Regions from separate parts of the Streptomyces sp. NPDC001351 genome, predicted to be linked through region 1. Evidence: riboswitches for the same ligand, from Rfam matches in the RefSeq annotation. Region 1 holds a riboswitch; the other holds the start of a gene.
What was found. Region 1 has a riboswitch for glycine ahead of gcvT (glycine cleavage system aminomethyltransferase GcvT). Riboswitches for the same ligand answer to the same signal wherever they lie in the genome.
Positions count from the first base shown of each region.

Region 1 (4,410 bases):
GGGTTCTGGTGATGGCCCGGCCCAGCGCCTCCAGCGGCAGGGCTCTGATGTCGCCCTCCCGCTGGGAGAGTTCGACGCCCACGAACATCACCGGGTCCGCCGTCTCGATGGCGGCGAGGCAGCGGCGGGCCGTGACGACCACGCCCGTCCCGGCGAACTCGGCGGAGGCCGCGGCGAGGAAGTCGATCGGGTCGTCCTGCCAGTCCGGCTCGTAGAGCTTGACGCGGCCGCCGGAGGCGGGACCGTCCAGCGGGGTGCGGCCCACCCGGCAGAGCTCGGCGACGGCGGGCGGCGGGAGCGGGATGCCGACCACGCCGTCCGGGTTCACGGCGAGGCCGACCTGCGGGGGCAGTCCGCGGGCGAACTCGACGGCCGGGGCGATCGTGTACGACATGTGGGAGCCGACGACCTGCCGGAACTGCTCCTCGGAGCTGAAGACCGGCACATAGGCCTGGCCGTCGATCTCCAGCGTGGGCAGGTCGAGGGGGCCGCTGTTCAGGTCGCCGCCGTTCGGCAGCGGCACCCAGACGAAGCTGCGGCCGAGCACCTCGAGGATCCGGCCGCCCGCCGCGGGTATGCCGAGGGAGGCCGACAGCACCTCCTCCAGCTCGTTGCCCGGCCATCCGCCGTGCGGATGGGGGTGCGCCTGCAAGGGAAAGTCCGCGGGGAGATCCGCTGCGAAGTCCATCTGTGTCCGACCGCCTGCTGAGAACCACTGCTGTGGCTGGAAAGGCTAGCGGGTGGGACGGACAAAGGGGTTGGTCCGTGCATCAGCCCGCGAAACCGATCCTGCGCAGCACGTCCGCCGCGTCCCGGTCCAGCAGCACCGCCGAGCCGACGCCCTCGGGCAGGTCGCCCCGCTCGACCGCGCGGATCAGCCGGGCCGCTGCCGCGCGGTGGCGCAGGAAGGCGTAGCGCGAGACGCCGCGGCCGCGCTCGCGCTGCCCCTCCAGGGCCGTGCCGGGCGTGACGTCGAGCAGCAGCAGATGCAGGGTGCCGCCGCGACGGCGGGCCTCGCGCGCCAGCCAGCCGCGCACCCAGGCCTGCGTACCGCAGTCGTGCACGACGACCCCTTCGCCGCTGCGCAGGGCGCGGCGCAGTCCGGCGTAGTGGGCGAGGCGGACGAGGGGGCGGTAGACCGCGTAGGGCAGGAAGCGGGGCGTGCGGGCGTCCCAGCGGTCGCGGGCGTCCTGGGAGTCGATGCGGATGCCCCGGGCCGCGCGCTCCATCAGCGTGGACTTGCCGCTGCCGGGCAGGCCGGTGATCACCACCAGGTCACGGGGGCCGAAGAGCAGGGCGTGCGGGCTGTGCCCCGAGCGGTCCCGCAGGTCGCGGACCACGGGTGCCGGGAAGGCACCGCACACATCCTTGGCCGGGGCCGCGGGCTGCTCGGGCAGCGCGACGGCCGAGGTCGTGGCGTACACCGTGGTCCTGTTCACCGTGATCGTCCTTCCTGGGGGTCAGGAAAGCTTCTCCCCACTCTTTGTAAAGGGAAGGTAATGCACGGCTTCTCGCGGTTGTGTTCGGTTCCGGCGACAGCCCAGTCACAAACAGGAGGTGCCGAAGAGGAGGTGCCAAGGAGGAGGGGGCGCGTGCAATGATGTGCGCGCAACTGCATACCGGCCGTTTGAATCCGCGCGGGAGAGTCCCGGCAGCAGAGTCTGCCGGGCGCCGAAGGAGCAAGTCCCTCCCTTGAATCTCTCAGGCCCCGTTACCGCGCGGGCGAGGCACATCTGAAAAGCGGGCCACCGGATCCGGTGGCTCCACCCAAGGTGCAAGCCAGAAACCACACTTGTGGTCATGGCGAACCTCTCAGGTTCCGATGACAGATGGGGAGGAACGACCTCGCCCGTCATGCACTCTGCCTGGGAGACGACCGTCCGATGAGCAGCACCGCACCCCGTCACACCGCGCTCGATGCCCTGCATCGCTCGCTCGGCGCGACGATGACCGACTTCGCCGGCTGGGACATGCCCCTGCGCTACGGCTCCGAGCGCGACGAGCACCTCGCCGTGCGGACGAAGGCCGGGCTCTTCGATCTCTCCCACATGGGCGAGATCACCGTGACCGGCCCGCAGGCCGCACAGCTCCTGAACTTCGCCCTGGTCGGCAACATCGCCTCCGTCGGCGTCGGCCGCGCCCGCTACACGATGATCTGCCGGGCCGACGGCGGCATCCTCGACGACCTGATCGTCTACCGGCTCGGCGAGACCGAGTACATGGTGGTGGCCAACGCCTCCAACGCCCAGGTGGTCCTGGACGCGCTGGTGGAGCGTTCGGCCGGCCTCGACGCCGAGGTGCGCGACGACCGGGACCACTACGCGCTGATCGCCGTGCAGGGCCCCGAGTCCCCCGGCATCCTGGCCGCGCTCACCGACGCCGACCTCGACGGCCTGAAGTACTACGCCGGCCTGCCCGGCACCGTCGCCGGCGTGCCCGCCCTCATCGCGCGCACCGGCTACACCGGCGAGGACGGCTTCGAGCTGTTCGTCGCCCCCGCTGACGCCGAGAAGCTGTGGCAGGCGCTGACCGACGCCGGAGCGCCCGTGGGGCTGGTGCCCTGCGGGCTGTCCTGCCGGGACACCCTGCGCCTGGAGGCCGGCATGCCGCTGTACGGGCATGAGCTGTCCACCTCGCTCACACCGTTCGACGCCGGGCTCGGCCGGGTGGTGAAGTTCGAGAAGGAGGGCGACTTCGTGGGGCGCGAGGCGCTCCAGGAGGCGGCCGCCAAGGCTGCGGAGAACCCGCCGCGCGTCCTTGTCGGCCTGGTCGCCGAGGGCCGTCGGGTCCCGCGCGCCGGGTACGCCGTCGTCGCGGGCGGCGAGGTGATCGGAGAGGTCACCTCCGGCGCCCCCTCCCCCACCCTGGGCAAGCCGATCGCGATGGCGTACGTCGACGCGGCGCATGCGGCGCCGGGCACCGAGGGCGTCGGCGTGGACATCCGGGGCAGTCACGAGCCGTACGAGGTCGTGGCGCTGCCGTTCTACAAGCGCCAGAAGTAGACACTGACCGAGACTGGGCGAGGGGGCGCCGTCCAAGACGTGACCCCGCGCACATTTTCGCTGCTCACACGCGTTTTCCGTAGTCCCCCCTTCATCAGCACTCCACCGCGTACAGGAGAATTCAGGCCATGAGCAACCCCCAGCAGCTGCGTTACAGCAAGGAGCACGAGTGGCTGTCGGCCGCCGAGGACGGCGTCTCGACGGTCGGCATCACGGAGTTCGCGGCCAACGCGCTCGGCGATGTCGTCTACGCCCAGCTTCCCGAGGTGGGCTCCGCCGTGACCGCGGGCGAGACCTGCGGCGAGCTGGAGTCGACCAAGTCGGTCAGCGACCTGTACTCCCCCGTCACCGGTGAGGTCACCGAGATCAACGAGGACGTGGTGAACGACCCGTCCCTGGTCAACTCGGCCCCCTTCGAGGGCGGTTGGCTCTTCAAGGTCCGCGTCACGGAGGAGCCGGCCGACCTGCTCTCCGCCGACGAGTACACCGCCCAGAACGCCGGCTGAGGAGCCGTAGACGCATGTCCGTACTGAACACGCCCCTGCATGAGCTCGACCCGGACATCGCCGCCGCGGTCGACGCCGAACTGCACCGCCAGCAGTCCACGCTCGAGATGATCGCCTCGGAGAACTTCGCGCCGCTGGCGGTGATGGAGGCGCAGGGCTCGGTGCTGACCAACAAGTACGCCGAGGGCTACCCGGGCCGGCGCTACTACGGCGGCTGCGAGCACGTGGACGTCGCCGAGCAGATCGCCATCGACCGGCTCAAGGAGCTGTTCGGCGCCGAGTACGCCAACGTGCAGCCGCACTCGGGTGCCTCCGCCAACCAGGCCGCGCTGTTCGCGCTGGCCCAGCCCGGCGACACCATCCTGGGCCTGGACCTGGCGCACGGCGGCCACCTCACCCATGGGATGCGGCTGAACTTCTCCGGCAAGCAGTTCCACGTGGTCGCCTACCACGTGGACGACTCCGGTCTGGTCGACATGGCCGAGGTGGAGCAGCTGGCCAAGGAGCACCGCCCCAAGGTGATCATCGCGGGCTGGTCGGCGTATCCGCGGCAGCTGGACTTCGCCGAATTCCGGCGGATCGCGGACGAGGTCGGCGCCTACCTGTGGGTGGACATGGCGCACTTCGCCGGCCTGGTGGCGGCCGGGCTGCACCCCAACCCGGTGGAGCACGCGGACGTGGTCACCTCCACCACCCACAAGACGCTGGGCGGCCCGCGCGGCGGGATCATCCTCGCGAAGAAGGAGTTCGCGAAGAAGCTCAACTCCTCGGTCTTCCCGGGCTTCCAGGGCGGCCCTTTGGAGCATGTGATCGCGGCGAAGGCGGTCTCCTTCAAGGTCGCCGCGAGCGAGGAGTTCAAGGAGCGGCAGCGGCGTACGGTGGAAGGCGCCCGCATCCTCGCC
Region 1 covers NZ_JBIAWS010000015.1:198,501-202,910, forward strand. Annotated here, with positions in the region: gene ACFY1U_RS40770 (enhanced serine sensitivity protein SseB) at 1-688, opposite strand, end outside; gene ACFY1U_RS40775 (AAA family ATPase) at 771-1,445, opposite strand; glycine riboswitch at 1,629-1,727, shown strand; gene gcvT (glycine cleavage system aminomethyltransferase GcvT) at 1,884-3,002, shown strand; gene gcvH (glycine cleavage system protein GcvH) at 3,131-3,508, shown strand; gene glyA (serine hydroxymethyltransferase) at 3,523-4,410, shown strand, end outside.

Region 2 (4,410 bases), on a different contig from region 1:
CGAACGGACTGGTGCTGGTCGAGCCAGGGACCGAGCGGGCCAAGCTCGGACCGATGTCGGTGCGGATGCTGCCGGGGGTGGGGCCGGCCACGGGGGACCATCTGCGGCGGGCCGGCATCACCACGGTCGACGAGATCGCCGAGGCCGGTGAGGACGAGCTCGTCCGGCTGCTGGGCAAGGCCCATGGGCACGCGTTGTACGCCATGGCGCTGGCCCACGACGACCGGCCCGTGGTGGCCGAGCGGGAGGCCAAGTCGGTATCGGTCGAGGACACGTACGACGTGGACATCCACGACCGGGTGAGGGTGGGGCTGGAGGTGCAGCGGCTGGCCGACCGGTGTGTGCGGCGGCTGCGAGGTGCGGGTCTTTCGGGGCGGACCATCGTGCTGAAGGTGCGCCGCTTCGACTTCTCGACGCTGACCCGTTCCGAGACGCTGCGCGGGCCCACGGACGATCCGGCGGTGGTGCGGGAGGCTGCTGCCCGGCTGCTGGATTCGGTGGACACGACGGGGGGTGTGCGGTTGCTGGGGGTCGGGGTGAGCGGGCTTGCCGACTACACGCAGGAAGACTTGTTCGCGCAGGCCGCCGGGGAAGGCGTGGAACATTCGGCGGACGAGGCGGACGAGGAGCCCGTCGAGGAGCAGCAGGTGGTTGTCGAGCGGCGGTGGCCCGCCGGGCACGATGTGCGGCATGCCGAGTTCGGGCACGGGTGGGTGCAGGGAAGTGGGCTGGGGCGGGTGACCGTGCGGTTCGAGACGCCGGATTCGGGGCCGGGGCGGGTGCGGACGTTTCGCACCGATGACCCTGAGCTGGAGCCGGCGGATCCATTGCCGTTGGTGGCGGGGAGACCCGGGGCCTCCGTGCACGGGGCCAGAGCCTGACCGTGGAGGGTGCTGGTCCGCGCGGGAGCCGGGCGCGGTGGGACGGGTGGGCTACGCGTCCGCGTCCTCCGTGCCCGCGAGCTTGCCGAAGTCGTGGTCCGGGAAGGGGGAAGCGGCGGGGATGTCGAGGCCGTAGTGGTGGTAGAGCTGGAGCTCCTGCTCGGGGGAGAGGTGGCGGCCGACGCCGAAGTCGGGGGCGTCCTTGATGAGGGACCGGTCGAAGGGGACGTGGAGGGTGCCCTCGATCAGTTCGCTGGGTTCCAGAGGGACGAAGGCGTCCCGGGAGAACAGGCCGGTGCGTATGGCCGCCCACTCCGGCACGCCCGTCGCGTCGTCGAGGTAGACCTCGTCGATGGTGCCGAGCTTGGTGCCGTTGCGGTCGAAAGCCTTGCGGCCGATCAGGTTGCGCGGATCGATGTCGGTCTGCACGGGCCCTCCATTTGGTCGCAACTCATCCGTAAGCACTACGAAAGAGCAGATTGGTGATGGCGGCCACTCGAAGGATTGGATGTGGTGCTCGCTGGTAGGCTGACAGCGGCTGCTGACCCCGTGCGGGAGAGTCCTCCAGACATCACCGGAGGCGCCGAAGGAGCAAATCCTCCCCGGAATCTCTCAGGCTCACGTACCGCGCGGACGAGGTCACTCTGGAAAGCAGGGCGGGTGTCGACAGCTCCCGCTCTCACCGACGGTGAAAGCCGGGTGCCCTCGGGTGATCCGGTGAAGCTCTCAGGTTGAGATGACAGAGGGGGAGGCCGTCCGGGTACCCGTGCCGTGGTGCCCCTCGAAGGTCGTGTCAGACCAGGAGGCCTCCGCAATGACCGCCCATCGCATTCCGCTCTCCGAGCTCGAACAGGGAATACCGTTCGAGCAGCGCCACATCGGGCCTGACCACGAGGCACGGGCCAAGATGCTCGCGCACGTCGGATACGGCTCGCTGGACGAACTCACCGCGGCAGCGGTGCCGGATGTGATCAAGAACTCGGATGCGCTGGAGCTGCCGGGTGCGCGCACCGAGGCCGAGGTGCTGGCCGAGCTGCGGTCGCTCGCCGACCGGAACCAGGTGCTCGACTCCATGATCGGGCTCGGGTACTACGGGACCTTCACTCCGCCCGTCATCCTGCGCAACGTCATGGAGAATCCCGCCTGGTACACGGCCTACACGCCCTACCAGCCCGAGATCTCGCAGGGGCGGCTCGAGGCCCTGCTCAACTTCCAGACCATGGTCGCCGACCTCACCGGGCTGCCGACCTCCGGTGCCTCGCTGCTCGACGAGGGGACGGCCGCCGCCGAGGCGATGGCGCTGTCCCGGCGCATGGGCAGGAACAAGAAGGGCCTGTTCCTGGTCGACGCGGACGTGCTGCCGCAGACCATCGCCGTGCTCGAGACCCGTGCCGAGCCGACCGGTGTGGAGGTCGTGGTCGCCGACCTCAGCGACGGAATTCCGGCCGAGATCGCCGGGCGTGAGATCAACGGCGTGCTCGTCCAGTACCCCGGCGCCTCCGGTGCCGTACGCGACCTCAAGCCGCTCGTCGACCAGGCGCACGAACTCGGAGCGCTGGTCACCGTCGCCGCCGATCTGCTGGCGCTGACGCTGCTGAAGTCGCCCGGGGAACTCGGCGCGGACATCGCGGTCGGGACCACGCAGCGCTTCGGTGTGCCGATGGGCTTCGGCGGGCCGCACGCGGGCTACATGGCGGTGCACGAGAAGTTCGCGCGCAGCCTTCCCGGGCGGCTGGTGGGCGTGTCCGTGGACGCGGACGGGCACCAGGCGTACCGGCTCGCGCTGCAGACGCGTGAGCAGCACATCCGGCGGGAGAAGGCCACCAGCAACATCTGTACGGCCCAGGTGCTGCTCGCCGTCATGGCGGGGATGTACGCCGTGTACCACGGGCCGGAGGGGCTCAAGGCGATCGCGCGGCGCACCCACCGGTACGCCACGATCCTTGCCGCGGGGCTTCAGGCCGGTGGCGTAGAGGTCGTGCACGGCTCCTACTTCGACACGGTCACCGTGCGGGTGCCGGGCCGCGCCGCCGAGGTGGTGGCCGCCGCGCGGGAGAACGGAGTCAACCTTCACCTGGTCGACGCCGACCATGTGTCGATCGCCTGCGACGAGACCACCGCGCGGGCCCAGCTGGGCGCCGTGTGGACCGCGTTCGGGGTCGAGGGCGACATCGAGGCGCTGGACGCGGCGACCGAGGACTCCCTGCCCGCCGGACTGCTGCGCACCGACGACTACCTGACCCACCCGGTCTTCCAGCAGCACCGCTCCGAGACCGCGATGCTGCGCTACCTGCGCCGGCTCGCCGACCGTGACTACGCGCTCGACCGGGGCATGATCCCGCTGGGCTCCTGCACCATGAAGCTCAACGCGACCACCGAGATGGAGCCGGTCACCTGGCCCGAGTTCGGGCAGCTGCACCCCTTCGCGCCCGCCGAGCAGGCGCAGGGCTACCTCACCCTCATCCGCGAGCTCGAAGAGCGGCTCGCCGAGGTCACCGGGTACGACAAGGTGTCCCTGCAGCCCAACGCCGGATCGCAGGGCGAGCTGGCCGGACTCCTCGCCGTACGCGGATATCACCGGGCCAACGGTGACGAGCAGCGCACGGTGTGTCTGATTCCGTCGTCCGCGCACGGGACGAACGCCGCCAGCGCCGTCATGGCCGGGATGAAGGTCGTCGTCGTGAAGACCGCCGAGGACGGCGAGATCGACGTCGAGGACCTGCGGGCCAAGATCGAGCAGTACCGCGACGAGCTGGCCGTGCTGATGATCACGTACCCCTCCACGCACGGTGTGTTCGAGGAGCATGTCGCCGACATCTGCGCCCAGGTGCACGAGGCCGGCGGGCAGGTGTACGTCGACGGCGCCAACCTCAACGCCCTTGTGGGGCTTGCCAAGCCGGGGCACTTCGGCGGTGACGTCTCGCACCTCAACCTGCACAAGACCTTCTGCATCCCGCACGGCGGCGGCGGGCCGGGCGTCGGGCCGGTCGGCGTACGGGCGCATCTGGCGCCGTATCTGCCGAACCACCCGATGCAGCCGGCCGCGGGACCGGCGACGGGTGTCGGACCGATCTCCGCGGCCCCCTGGGGTTCCGCGGGCATCCTGCCGATCTCCTGGGCGTACGTCCGGCTCATGGGCGGCGAGGGGCTGAAGCGGGCCACGCAGGTGGCCGTGCTGAGCGCCAACTACATCGCCAAGCGGCTCGAGCCGCACTACCCCGTGCTCTACACCGGTCCCGGCGGGCTGGTCGCGCACGAGTGCATCATCGATCTGCGGCCGCTGACCAAGGCGACCGGTGTGAGCGTCGACGACGTCGCCAAGCGGCTCATCGACTACGGATTCCACGCGCCGACGATGTCGTTCCCGGTGGCCGGCACACTGATGATCGAGCCGACCGAGTCCGAGGACCTGATCGAGCTGGACCGGTTCTGCGAGGCGATGATCGCCATCCGTGCGGAGATCGAGAAGGTCGGGGCGGGCGAGTGGCCGGCCGAGGACAACCCGCTCCGCGGTGCGCCGCACACCGCT
Region 2 covers NZ_JBIAWS010000022.1:141,849-146,258, reverse strand. Annotated here, with positions in the region: gene ACFY1U_RS47320 (DNA polymerase IV) at 1-881, shown strand, start outside; gene ACFY1U_RS47315 (PRC-barrel domain-containing protein) at 933-1,310, opposite strand; glycine riboswitch at 1,424-1,519, shown strand; gene gcvP (aminomethyl-transferring glycine dehydrogenase) at 1,696-4,410, shown strand, end outside.
Region 2: linked by a shared signal. The riboswitch ahead of gcvP (aminomethyl-transferring glycine dehydrogenase) and the one ahead of gcvT (glycine cleavage system aminomethyltransferase GcvT) in region 1 are both predicted to bind glycine.